DNA from 2 places in the Vibrio sp. SCSIO 43137 genome. Region 1 is predicted to be linked to the other one. Evidence: predicted binding sites of a transcription regulator. Region 1 holds the regulator's gene; the other holds the start of a gene.
The links. The regulator CRP, encoded in region 1, controls carbon source genes, mostly activating them, when cyclic AMP is high. The targets are predictions, from matches to a motif close to TGTGANNNNNNTCACA.
Positions count from the first base shown of each region.

Region 2: a site for CRP is predicted at 4,316-4,331, ahead of PK654_RS12445 (NupC/NupG family nucleoside CNT transporter). Genes of this name have one in related genera too.

Region 1 covers NZ_CP116383.1:3,064,624-3,070,644, forward strand. Annotated here, with positions in the region: gene PK654_RS14390 (hydrolase) at 1-490, shown strand, start outside; gene PK654_RS14395 (YheU family protein) at 487-699, shown strand; gene PK654_RS14400 (phosphoribulokinase) at 767-1,636, shown strand; gene crp (cAMP-activated global transcriptional regulator CRP) at 1,876-2,508, shown strand; gene PK654_RS14410 (DUF1501 domain-containing protein) at 2,554-3,822, opposite strand; gene PK654_RS14415 (DUF1800 domain-containing protein) at 3,878-5,470, opposite strand; gene groL (chaperonin GroEL) at 5,765-6,021, opposite strand, start outside.
Region 2 covers NZ_CP116383.1:2,654,866-2,660,886, forward strand. Annotated here, with positions in the region: gene deoB (phosphopentomutase) at 1-19, opposite strand, end outside; gene deoA (thymidine phosphorylase) at 38-1,372, opposite strand; gene deoC (deoxyribose-phosphate aldolase) at 1,457-2,233, opposite strand; gene PK654_RS12440 (XapX domain-containing protein) at 2,502-2,672, opposite strand; gene PK654_RS12445 (NupC/NupG family nucleoside CNT transporter) at 2,907-4,172, opposite strand; gene PK654_RS12450 (TatD family hydrolase) at 4,376-5,152, opposite strand; gene PK654_RS12455 (hypothetical protein) at 5,136-5,315, opposite strand; gene PK654_RS12460 (BMP family lipoprotein) at 5,746-6,021, shown strand, end outside.

The sequences.
Region 1 (6,021 bases):
AGCTCCTTTGGATTTAGCCGCCTGTTCCAGTCGCATTGAACAGGGCTTTTCAAAGGTTTACCGTAACTATCTTTTAACTTCCCTGAAGAAGAATGCGCTGCTTAAAGAGCACAAGCTGAAATCTGCCATTGGAATCGAGGCGCCACATATTAAGTCCATTCAGACCCTATACGGTTTTGATGATTTGATTACCGCACCGCTACACGGCTTTGATAACGCTGACGACTATTACCAGCGCTGCTCAGGGATAAAGGTACTGAACCAGGTTACTGTTCCGCTGCAGGTAATTCACTCCGGTGACGATCCGTTTATGACGGCGGCCGTTATCCCGCAGTTCCGTTTAAACGACAATATTCACTACAGGCTGTTAAAACAGGGCGGTCATGTCGGTTTTATTTCCGGTACCCTGTCCCGTCCCAGATTCTGGTTAGAGGAACATCTGCCGGATTACTACCAACACTTTATCTCATCAATCAGTGAGGATGTATGATTGTTCCATGGCAACAAATTGACCCGGAAACCCTGACAAACTTAATTAAAGAGTATGTGCTGCGTGAAGGCACCGACTATGGTGCTGAAGAGGCCATGCTGGAAGACAAAATTGAACAAGTAAAAACACTTCTGCAGTCAGGAGAAGCGGTTATTCTCTTTTCAGAACTGCACGAAACTGTAGACATTAAGTTAAAGCGTGAACTTTGATTGTTTATTAATTAGCCCTATTTTCATACACTAACGTCAGTGAGTTAGTAAACCGACAAGGAATGTCATGTCAGCAAAACATCCAATCATCGCGGTAACCGGTTCTTCCGGTGCAGGCACAACCACCACCTCAGAAGCATTCAGAAAAATGTTCAGCATGATGGACATTAAGCCTGCCTGGGTTGAGGGAGATAGCTTCCACCGTTTTACCCGCCCGGAAATGGATATCGAGATCCGTAAAGCCAAGGAACAGGGAAAGCACATTAGTTACTTTGGCCCTGAGGCGAATGATTTTCCTGCACTGGAAAAATTCTTCCGTAAGTTTGGCGACGAGGGAACAGGACAAGTCCGGCGCTATCTGCACTCATTTGATGAAGCAGTTCCCTATAATCAGATGCCGGGAACCTTCACCCCTTGGCAAGAGTTGCCGGAAGAGAGCGATGTACTGTTTTATGAAGGGCTGCACGGCGGGGTAAAAGACGGTGATGTGAATGTCTCTCAGCATGTCGACCTGCTTATCGGCATGGTTCCTATTGTAAACCTTGAGTGGATACAAAAATTTGTCCGCGATACCCGCGACAGAGGCCACTCCCGCGAAGCCGTAACTGACTCTATCGTGCGTTCAATGGATGATTACCTGAACTATATTACCCCTCAGTTTTCGCGCACTCATATTAATTTTCAGCGGGTTCCGACTGTAGATACTTCTAACCCGCTCAATGCCAAAGGTATTCCTAGTTTAGATGAAAGCTTTGTGGTGATCAGGCTGCGGGGAATGAAAAATGTCGACTTTCCTTACCTTCTGGCAATGATCGATGGCTCATTTATGTCACGGCATAATACGCTGGTGGTACCGGGCGGTAAAATGAGCTTTGCCATGGAACTGATAATCCGGCCGGTACTGCAACAGTTAATCGAAACGGGCAAAATCGGCTAAAAAACAGCCGATAATGCATTTTCCTTCTAATACCGTGATCATGTGCACGGTTTTGCTTAACAAATCGCAATTTGAGGGCGATCAAAATCAAGAAATCGTCTGCAAAAAAGGATACTATTCTTAACCGATATAGAAGTAGCTTGCAGCTTTGCATAAGAAAACCTATGCTAACTTCACCAATTTGGCGAGGCAGCAAAGGACGCTGCTGAATAGACCCTGCATAAAATAGTGAGATAATTATGGTTCTAGGTAAACCTCAAACCGATCCAACATTAGAATGGTTTCTTTCACACTGTCATATCCATAAATACCCTTCAAAGAGCACGCTGATTCACGCTGGTGAGAAAGCGGAAACTTTGTATTACATTGTGAAAGGCTCTGTAGCTGTGCTTATCAAGGATGAAGAAGGAAAAGAGATGATTCTTTCCTACCTGAATCAAGGTGACTTCATCGGTGAACTCAGTCTATTTGCAGAAGAACAAGACCGTACTGCTTGGGTACGTGCTAAATCCCCATGTGAAGTAGCCGAAATTTCATTTAAGAAATTCCGTCAGCTGATTCAGGTTAACCCTGATATCCTGATGCGCCTTTCTGCACAGATGGCTAACCGTCTACAGGTTACCAGCCAGAAAGTAGGTGACCTGGCATTCCTAGATGTAACTGGTCGCATCGCTCAGACGCTACTTAACCTAGCCAAACAACCTGATGCAATGACACACCCGGACGGTATGCAGATTAAGATTACCCGTCAGGAAATTGGTCAAATCGTAGGTTGTTCACGTGAAACCGTAGGCCGTATCCTTAAGATGCTGGAAGAGCAGAACCTTATCTCTGCTCACGGTAAAACCATTGTGGTTTACGGAACACGATAAAACCTCTGGCTTATCCCTTTTAAAACGCAGCGAAAGCTGCGTTTTTTATTTTAGCCCTAACTCGAGCCGTTGAAAGTTATCAATATTCGGCAATACCACTCTCATCGCTTTGGCCGATTTTACGCCCATCCACTCAGCCAGTGCGGCAGCAACCTGATCAGAACCGATAGACGGAATCATCCTTCCCTTAGAGATATCATCCTCACCAGAAATTTTTAAACTTGGCCAGACTCCAATCGCCTTTTCTGCCCGCAGTCCGCCCCCCATAATCAACTGGTGGCCACCCCAGCCGTGATCCGTTCCTGTATCATTAGGAGCGATTCTGCGTCCGAACTCTGACTGGGTAAAGGTAACCACCTTATCCTGATAGCCTATCGACTCCAGCGCACGGTTAAAGGTAGCCAGACTGTCACTTAACTCTTTAAGCAGCAACGGATGTCTTTCTAGCTGGTCATCATGGGTATCAAAACCGGACAGAGTAACGTAAAACACCTGCCTCTCCTGACCCAGTTGCTGTTGCTGGCTGATCAGTTTAAACACCACCGCCAACTGCTTATCCAGTGATGAACCGGAAAAGCCTTTAAAGCTGCTCTCTCTGTTTAAGGTTTCAGACAGCAGACTGCTACTGCTCAGGGAAGCCTGCATCGCTTTGTTGATCTCGGCATGAAACGGTGAACTTGGATCTTTTGCCAGCAGCTTTTTGTAGCTACGCAGTATGGCCCGGTTTTGAATACCGGCCACTTTAGCCACCTTATCTCCCCTGAGGATATTTTGCTCACTGTTCATCGCCCTGAGTATCAAGGCATTACCGGACAGACTATAAAGAGCAGAGAAGCCCTGTTGCTCTGATATCACATCCATCATCCGGCCGGCCCAACCCAGCTTTATCCTGTGGTTTACCGCGCCACGGTGCCACTCTGAACGCTGAGAATTATGAGAGAAAAGCTGAGGCGGCTTGGGTTTCGCTCCTGACTCTATCTCATGCTTGGTCAGAGGTTGCTGCAACACACCGCTATTTAGTATCACATTCGCTTTCCCTGCCTTATAAAGCGCCTGTAATGCCTGCATAGTGGGATGCAAGCCAAACTGCACGGTTTTGTTATTGCCGTCAAAGCTGCTCTGTGGAATCTTCAGCAAGTCACTCTGTTCTATCGCAAGCAGAGCTCGGCTCTTGTTGTACTCTTGATAGTGCAGCGAGTCTGCCGGAACCAACATATTATAGGCGTCGTTGCCCCCCTTCAGGTCAATACAAACTAAGGCTCTATAATCTTTCTGTTTTGCGTTCAGCCTGCCGGGAAGCAAGCCCAACGACATAAACCCGCAGCCCGCCGATAGTGACAGAAATTCTCTTCGCTTGATTGTTATTGCCCTACTCCTGAATCAGAAATTCATCGCTAATCAGCGCCAGATACAAACTCTGTAACACCCGGTTTTGTTTTCTCTTGCTCTCTTCTGACAAGTTATCTTTGATAATACTTTTAAGCTCTGCACTCATTTTATTGGCAAATAAGCGCTTGTTTATCAGCTCCGTCAATTGTTCAGGTTGCTCCTTCAGAGCGGTAAATTCATCCACAGAAAGGGGGGAATCAACTTTCTTTACAGAGTACAAAATAGCTCGGGCAGCATTGCTGTAGGCGGTGTAACTGGTCCAGTTCATTAACTCCAGCTCAGGAGCTACCATCTCCCCCTGTTGCATAAAGCTGGCAGGTTGATAGTCAGGCTCAAAGAAATTAAACACCGACGGCGATGAAAGAGGCCCTTGTTGCGCTGCTCGATAGAAAAGCGTCGCTTTAGCACCACTTTCAGCTCCTCCGACAGAAAATGCCCGGTAGATATTGGTTAATGCCAGCAGGGGCTCTTTCACTTTTACCGGCTTAAGTTGCGAATAACCGAGTGCTTCCTGATCTAGCAGAATCGCCAGCAGTACAGACTTTAAATCCCCTCGTTCACCTTTACCGTTATCAGCGAACACCGACGACACTCTTTGCACATATTCATCTGAGGGGTTGGATGTAACAAACCTCTTAATCAACTGCTTTGAAACAAACGCAGCCGTATTAGGGTGATAGAACAGTATATCCAGTACCTGGCTTACATCCTGATAAGGGGTCAGCCCCGATTTAAGGGTATGCCCCAATACCGTCTTTTCAGTGAAGTCATGGCGGGAGGAGACAGCACGCATAGGTTTTAGTAGTGCTTTATCACTCTTCTCCCTCACCCAGCCACTAAACGCCCGAGCGATTTCTTCAACATCCTGCTGAGTGTAACTGGGAATAAGATTTCCATTGGCGCTGGTTTTATAGCTACCATCATTGTTTAGTTGATAGAGGCCAATGGTAAATAGCTGCATCACTTCCCGTGCGTAGTTTTCGTCAGGAAAGGTTCCTTTATCTGCGTCGGCTTTGCGACTGCCCATCATAGAGAGGTATCGCCCCATTGCCGGATGAAAGGTCACTTTCTCCAGTAATTGCCGGTAGTTTGAAAAAGCATTTTCAGCTAACAGATCGTAATAATTCGACAGGGCGTGAGCTTTCTTACCTAACCCTCCTCCAAGGCGGGAGACCACGAAAAGCTCACTCAGGGCAAAGGCCATTCTCTGCCTTAGTTGATCTTCGCTGTAAATCGCAATCTGCCACCAGACATTGCCTCTTGCTTTATGCGATTCAGGCTCATCAAAGGTAAGAAATAGTTTTTCATGGGAAGAGGCTGGCAGTGAGAACTGCCTTTGCAGCCACTCTTTATAACCCAGTTTTTGTAACTGGTTATAGCTGGATTTAGTCGGCCCGAAAGTTGTCCGGTAAAGCAGTTGATAGCGCTCGGTCTCGCTGAGCTTGTCAGGTAAATGAGCCAGATTAGTTTGTTCTGATGCTCCGGCATACAGTACCGCCGAGCTAATAAGAGTCGCCAAAGCAACCAACAACCGCCTGCCACGCACAGCTAAAAATGCAGTGTTCAGTCCCATCAAAACTCCATCTACTTCTCAACTGAAAACAATACTCATAATTATAGGCGATTTAGTAAAAATACCCCTTAGCTTTCTGATATGAAATTATTACTAACTGAAAATACTAAATTTTTTCGCCTAATTAGATTATCAAATATTTTGACTACAGTAACTATTTGATTAACCAAACCAATACAAAATTCACCCAATTAAACCGAGAAACTGATGGTAAATAACGGGCTGATAAACGGCTTATTTCAGGCATAAAAAAACCGAAGCATAACGCTTCGGTTTTCTCAGTTCAGGATGATATTACATCATGCCAGGCATACCGCCCATGCCACCCATTCCGCCCATATCAGGCATTGCAGGAGCGTCTTTCGCAGGCATATCAGAAACCATAGCTTCTGTTGTGATCATCAGACCGGCAACAGAGGCTGCAAACTGAAGTGCGCTACGAGTTACTTTAGTCGGGTCAAGGATACCCATTGCGATCATATCGCCGTACTCGCCAGTCGCTGCGTTGTAGCCTTCGCTACCTTCTGCTGCTTTAACATTGTTAGCCACAA
Region 2 (6,021 bases), 410 kb from region 1:
AAATAATTGATCTTTTCATCGTTCTCTCCATCGGATGTTATTCAACATCTTCCGCGCGAATTTCACGGTAAACATCCGGGGTTGCTACATATTCTTCACTACCAACTTTAATCGCTTTCTGTAGTGCGTCAGCGGCATCTTGCCACTGTGCTTCATTACGGGCATGAATCACTGCAAGCGGCTTCTCGCTGTCTGCAGTTTCGCCAAGACGGATAAAGCTTTCGAAACCTACTGCATAGTCAATAGTATCTGTGGCTACGCGGCGACCACCGCCCATACCCACAACAGCCATACCAATTTCACGGGTATCCATAGCAGATACAATACCGCTCTCTTTAGCGTAGACTGGCTTGATAACTTCTGCTGTGTCCAGATAGTTGCTGTAGTTCTCAACAAAATCACCAGGGCCACCAAGACCTTTAACCATTCTGCCGAACTTCTCAGCTGCCAGACCATTGTCCAGAACACCCTGAAGTTTAGCACGTGCATCAGCAGTATCTTTAGCAAGGTTACCCAGCACCAGCATCTCTGCACAAGAAGCCATAGTCACTTCTTTCAGACGTGGGTTCTGATATTCGCCAGTCAGGAACTGAACGGCTTCTTTTACTTCCAGCGCATTACCAGCAGATGATGCCAGTACCTGATTCATATCAGTAAGCAGTGCAGTGGTCTTAGTACCGGCACCGTTCGCTACTGCTACGATAGATTTCGCCAACTCTTCAGACGCTTCGTAAGTCGGCATAAAGGCACCAGAACCTACTTTTACATCCATAACCAGAGACTCAAGGCCTGCTGCCAGTTTCTTAGAAAGAATAGAAGCAGTGATCAGTGAGATGTTGTCTACAGTTGCAGTGATATCACGAGTTGCATAAACACGCTTATCGGCAGGAGCAAGGTCACCAGTCTGACCAATAATAGCCACACCAGCTTCTTTTGTTACCTGACCAAACACATCATTAGTAGGAGTAATGTTATAACCCGGGATTGACTCCAGCTTATCCAGAGTACCACCTGTATGACCAAGGCCACGGCCGGAAATCATTGGAACAAAACCACCACATGCCGCCACCATAGGGCCAAGCATTAGAGAAGTTACGTCACCAACACCACCCGTTGAGTGCTTATCAACGATTGGGCCGTCAAAGTTCATGTGGCTCCAGTCCAGAACCATACCAGAATCACGCATCGCACAAGTCAGAGCAATACGCTCAGGCATTGTCATTTCATTGAAGAAGATAGCCATAGCAAATGCGGCAATCTGGCCTTCGGAAACTGTGTTTTTAGCAACGCCCTGAATAAAGAAGTTAATCTCTTCTGAAGTCAGTACTTCACCGTCACGTTTTCTGCGAATAATTTCTTGAGGTAAAAACATTAAAGTCTCTCCCGAGTCTGAATTAAATATTGTGTAGGGCAAACGAGAAGGTGGAGCATGTAGCTCCACCTCTGTTAGTACGAATTAGTATGCGTTTGGATCCGCTGTTTCGTCTGTTACTTCCAGCGTGTTTAGCAGGTTAGTCAGCAGGCTAGATGCACCGAAACGGTAGTGCATGTTGTCAGCCCAGTCAGCGCCAAGAATGTCATCAGCCATTGCAAGGAACTGTGCTGCATCTTCAGCAGTACGAACACCACCAGCAGGTTTGAAACCAACTTTCTCAGCTACGCCCATGTCACGAATCACTTTCAGCATGATTTCAGCAGCTTCAGGAGTTGCGTTTACAGGCACTTTACCTGTAGAAGTTTTAATAAAGTCTGCACCAGCTTCGATAGATAGCTCAGATGCACGCTTGATAAGTGCTTCTTCTTTTAGTTCACCGGTTTCGATGATCACTTTAAGAAGGATATCGCCACACGCTTCTTTCACTTGCTTAACCAGTTCGAAACCCGTTTTTTCATCGCCAGCGATAAGAGTACGGTATGGGAATACTACGTCTACTTCGTCTGCACCGTATGCGATAGCCGCTTTAGTTTCAGCTACTGCGATATCGATATCGTCGTTACCGTGCGGGAAGTTAGTTACTGTAGCGATACGTACTTCAGGAGTACCTTGCTCACGTAGTGTTTTCTTCGCAATAGGAATAAAGCGAGGGTAAATACAGATAGCAGCAGTGTTACCTACCGCAGTTTTTGCGTCATGACAAAGAGAGATCACTTTTGCATCAGTGTCATCATCATTCAGCGTAGTTAAATCCATTAGTTTAAGTGCACGTAGAGCTGCTGCTTTTAAATCGCTCATTTCTATCTCCGATCAATATATTCAATTTGTTTACCGAAAAAAGCTCACCGCCAATATCATTTGGCAGACTGTCATCTTGCTATTCCGGGTTACGAAATGAACGGACTTGGTTCCTTGAAGACTCAGTATTAAAAATACCAATTGCTATCCCTGTCACCGCACAGTACCAATTAGGTCAATACTCATTTCTCTGAGTATCTGGCACTACAATCAATGATTGCGGTGTCTAAAATTCAGATGCTTCATGCATCGGTTCCGGTAAAGGTTGCTAACTGAAAAATCGTTCAATAATCCAGTGGTAAGCTACACCGCCTAAATAAACTCCGACGATTCCCATCACGCCCGTTAATACCGGGGGAGCTGGGATAGGTAACTTAATTGCCGAGAACAACATGCCTACAGCAAAACCAGCAACTGTTGCGAGAATAACTTCATTCATAGTTATGACTCCAACCTTTCCAGATGTATACATTATAGGTATAAAGCTAAAAATGTGACACCATCGACTTTTCAAGCAAACGGTTTGTATCTCAAAAAGTTCAAGCCATGGGGTAAAAACCCTTATGCAACCAAGCTTCGTTCCTGTTTTTTCAGGTCTGTTGACCTAGTTCTTTAAAAACAAAAAACACCGTAGCAATCTCTTGCTACGGTGTTTGTCATTCAATGTTGGTTATTACATAGCCAGGCTAATACAGAAACCAGCGATAGTTGCAGCCATCAGGTTAGAAAGAGTACCAGCGGCAACAGCTTTCATACCCATGCGAGCAATATCGTGACGACGGTTTGGAGCGATACCACCCAGACCACCTAGCAGAATCGCGATAGAAGAAAGGTTCGCGAAACCACATAGAGCGAATGAGATGATTGCTGTCGTCTTAGTAGACATAACCTGACCAGTTGCTTCAACAACTTGTGCACTCTCACCAACGTAAGGTACGAAGTTCAGGTATGCAACGAATTCGTTCACGATCAGTTTCTGACCAATGAAAGTACCCGCCAGAGTTGCTTCTTCCCATGGAACACCGATTAGGAATGCCAGTGGAGAGAATACATAACCAAGGATAAGCTCCAGGCTTAGTTCAGGCATACCGAACCAACCACCGATGCCACCAAGCATACCGTTCACAAGAGCGATAAGACCGATGAATGCGATTAGCATTGCACCAACGTTTAGCGCAAGTTGCATACCAGCAGAAGCACCACCAGCAGCTGCGTCAAATACGTTAGCAGGTTTGTCGTCGCCGTCTAGGTCAGCGTCAATCTTGTCAGAGAAGTCTTCAGTCTCTGGCTTGATGATTTTAGCGAACAGTAGACCACCAGGTGCAGCCATGAATGATGCAGCTACAAGGTACTCTAGTGGAACACCCATAGATGCATAACCAGCTAGTACACCACCAGCAACAGATGCCAGGCCACCACACATTACAGCAAACAGCTCAGATTGAGTCATTTTAGGAACAAACGGACGAACAACCAGAGGTGCCTCAGTCTGACCTACGAAAATGTTAGCTGCTGCAGACATTGATTCAGCCTGAGAAGTACCCAGAGCTTTCTCAAGTGCACCACCAAGGATCTTGATAACCCACTGCATTGCACCGATGTAGTAAAGTACAGAGATAAGTGCAGAGAAGAAGATCAGTGTAGGCAGTACTTGGAATGCGAAGATGAAACCAATACCTTCTACAGAGAAGTTAACTAGGCTACCGAATAGGAAGCTAGTACCGTTTTTACCGAAGTCGATCACGCTAGCTACACCAGCAGAGAAACCACCCAGTAGATCTTTACCCCAAGGTACATAAAGTACAAATGCACCAAGAGCGAATTGGATAGCGAATGCACCACCCACGGTTCTTAAATTAATTGCTTTGCGGTTGTCAGATAGTAGTACTGCGATTGCAATCAGTACTGCCATACCGACTAGGCTCATAAACAGGCTCATAGTTTATGACTTCCTTATAAGTTAAATGGCGTGTAACAAAAAATGGAGCTAAAAAGCGAGAGCGATTATACTCAGACCCACCAATAGAAAGTAATATGCAAATCACACTTTTGTATGGCCGTATCTATTGATTCATTTCATATTGTGATCGCAATCTCATTTACACCACAAAGCGTTCACCAAAGGCACAAATTGTGTTGTTTTTATTTACAAATTGTAAACACTGAAAGGCTGTTCTTATAAAGCGTATCGGCAACCGTTTGCTCAGGTTCATTTCGCAACACGTTTAGCTCATTTAACACATTTAACACTCTTTCTGGCACATTTTTTTCACCTTGATAACCACTTAATGGCATATCTGGAGCGTCTGTTTCCAGTACTAAATTTGCTAAAGGAAGTTTTGAAATGGTATTTCTGGTTTTTCTTGCCCGCAAATATGTGATCGTGCTCCCAACTCCTATGTAATAGCCAAGCCTGATATAGTCCATTGCCTGCTCATAGCTACCGGAGAAGCCATGAATCACCCCGGCACATGGCAGTTTTTTCTGTTTCAGCAGCTTAATCATCTGCTGATGAGCTCCCCGGCAATGAAGAATCACAGGTAGCTCGTATTGGATAGTTAAATCCAGTTGAGCATCTAACAACAGTATTTGCCTTTCCCTGTCATTACCTTTTACAAAATCCAGCCCACACTCTCCTACCGCTACACACTTATTATCTCGATTCCTGATTGCCTGTTCTAAAAGGTCCAAATCACTATCTGAGTGTTTATCAGTAAAATAAGGGTGAAGTCCTAAAGCGTAATAAACGCCACTATAACGCTGACTTATCTCGGCAACATTGCGCCAGTTACTTTTGCTACAGGCCGGGATCAGAAACTTATCGACACCTTTATTCCTTGCCCGGCTAATCACATCATCAAGATCGGCAGAAAACGGCTCAAAATCCAGATGACAATGAGTATCAAACAGTTTTGTCATCTTGCTTCTTTAAACCCTCTATATTAGCTATCTCTTTTTTCTGCGCAGAAACTGCACTCGGCTCTCTTTTTACCGGCACACAACTTCGCTTCTGATCCGGAGCCAATCCCATACTTTCACACCAAAGGTCATAGCGTTTTATCAGTTCTTTTAGTCTATTTATCATTTCTGTCTCACTTGGGTTATAAACATATCTCTTACTGTAGAGAAGAAAGTGTAAAGCAGGCCTATTCTAGCTTGAGCACAAAAACAGTAACACAGTTCCGTATTTACTCCCCGAGTGCTTATTTGTATAAAAACAAGATGCAGATCAACAAATCCAGACCAAATGCATTACTTTTGTTTAACACTTCGTGACCCACATTAAGTTTTTTCACTGATTTAGCCCTATTTGCTGTGAGCTGATCGCTATTTTTTTTCCGGTGCAAACGATAAACTTGTTAGCTGTTTACGCGTTCTTTCTTACGCAAACGATAAAGCCGCAAGGCCTTTACCTAATTATATTAAAGCAATAAAAAAATCATCTTATTAACAATTGTGGTGAATATTTCATCACCCGTTATTTAATTGGATTACAAAATAGGGATTCAACAGTGAAAAAGACAACTCTAAAGCTATCAGCACTAGCGCTTGCCGTTTCTTCATTCAGCGTATTTGCTGCGCCTAAACCAGCTGTTATTTACGATACAGCAGGTAAATTCGATAAATCATTTAACGAAGCCGTTTTCCAGAATGGTGTAAAAGTTCTTGAGGCAGAAAAAGGCGTTAAAGTACGTGAGTTTGAACCTCAAAACGAAGCTCAGCGTGAACAAGGTCTTCGTCGTCTGGCCAGCCGTGGTTTCAGCCCTATCGTTGCTGTTGGTTTCAAC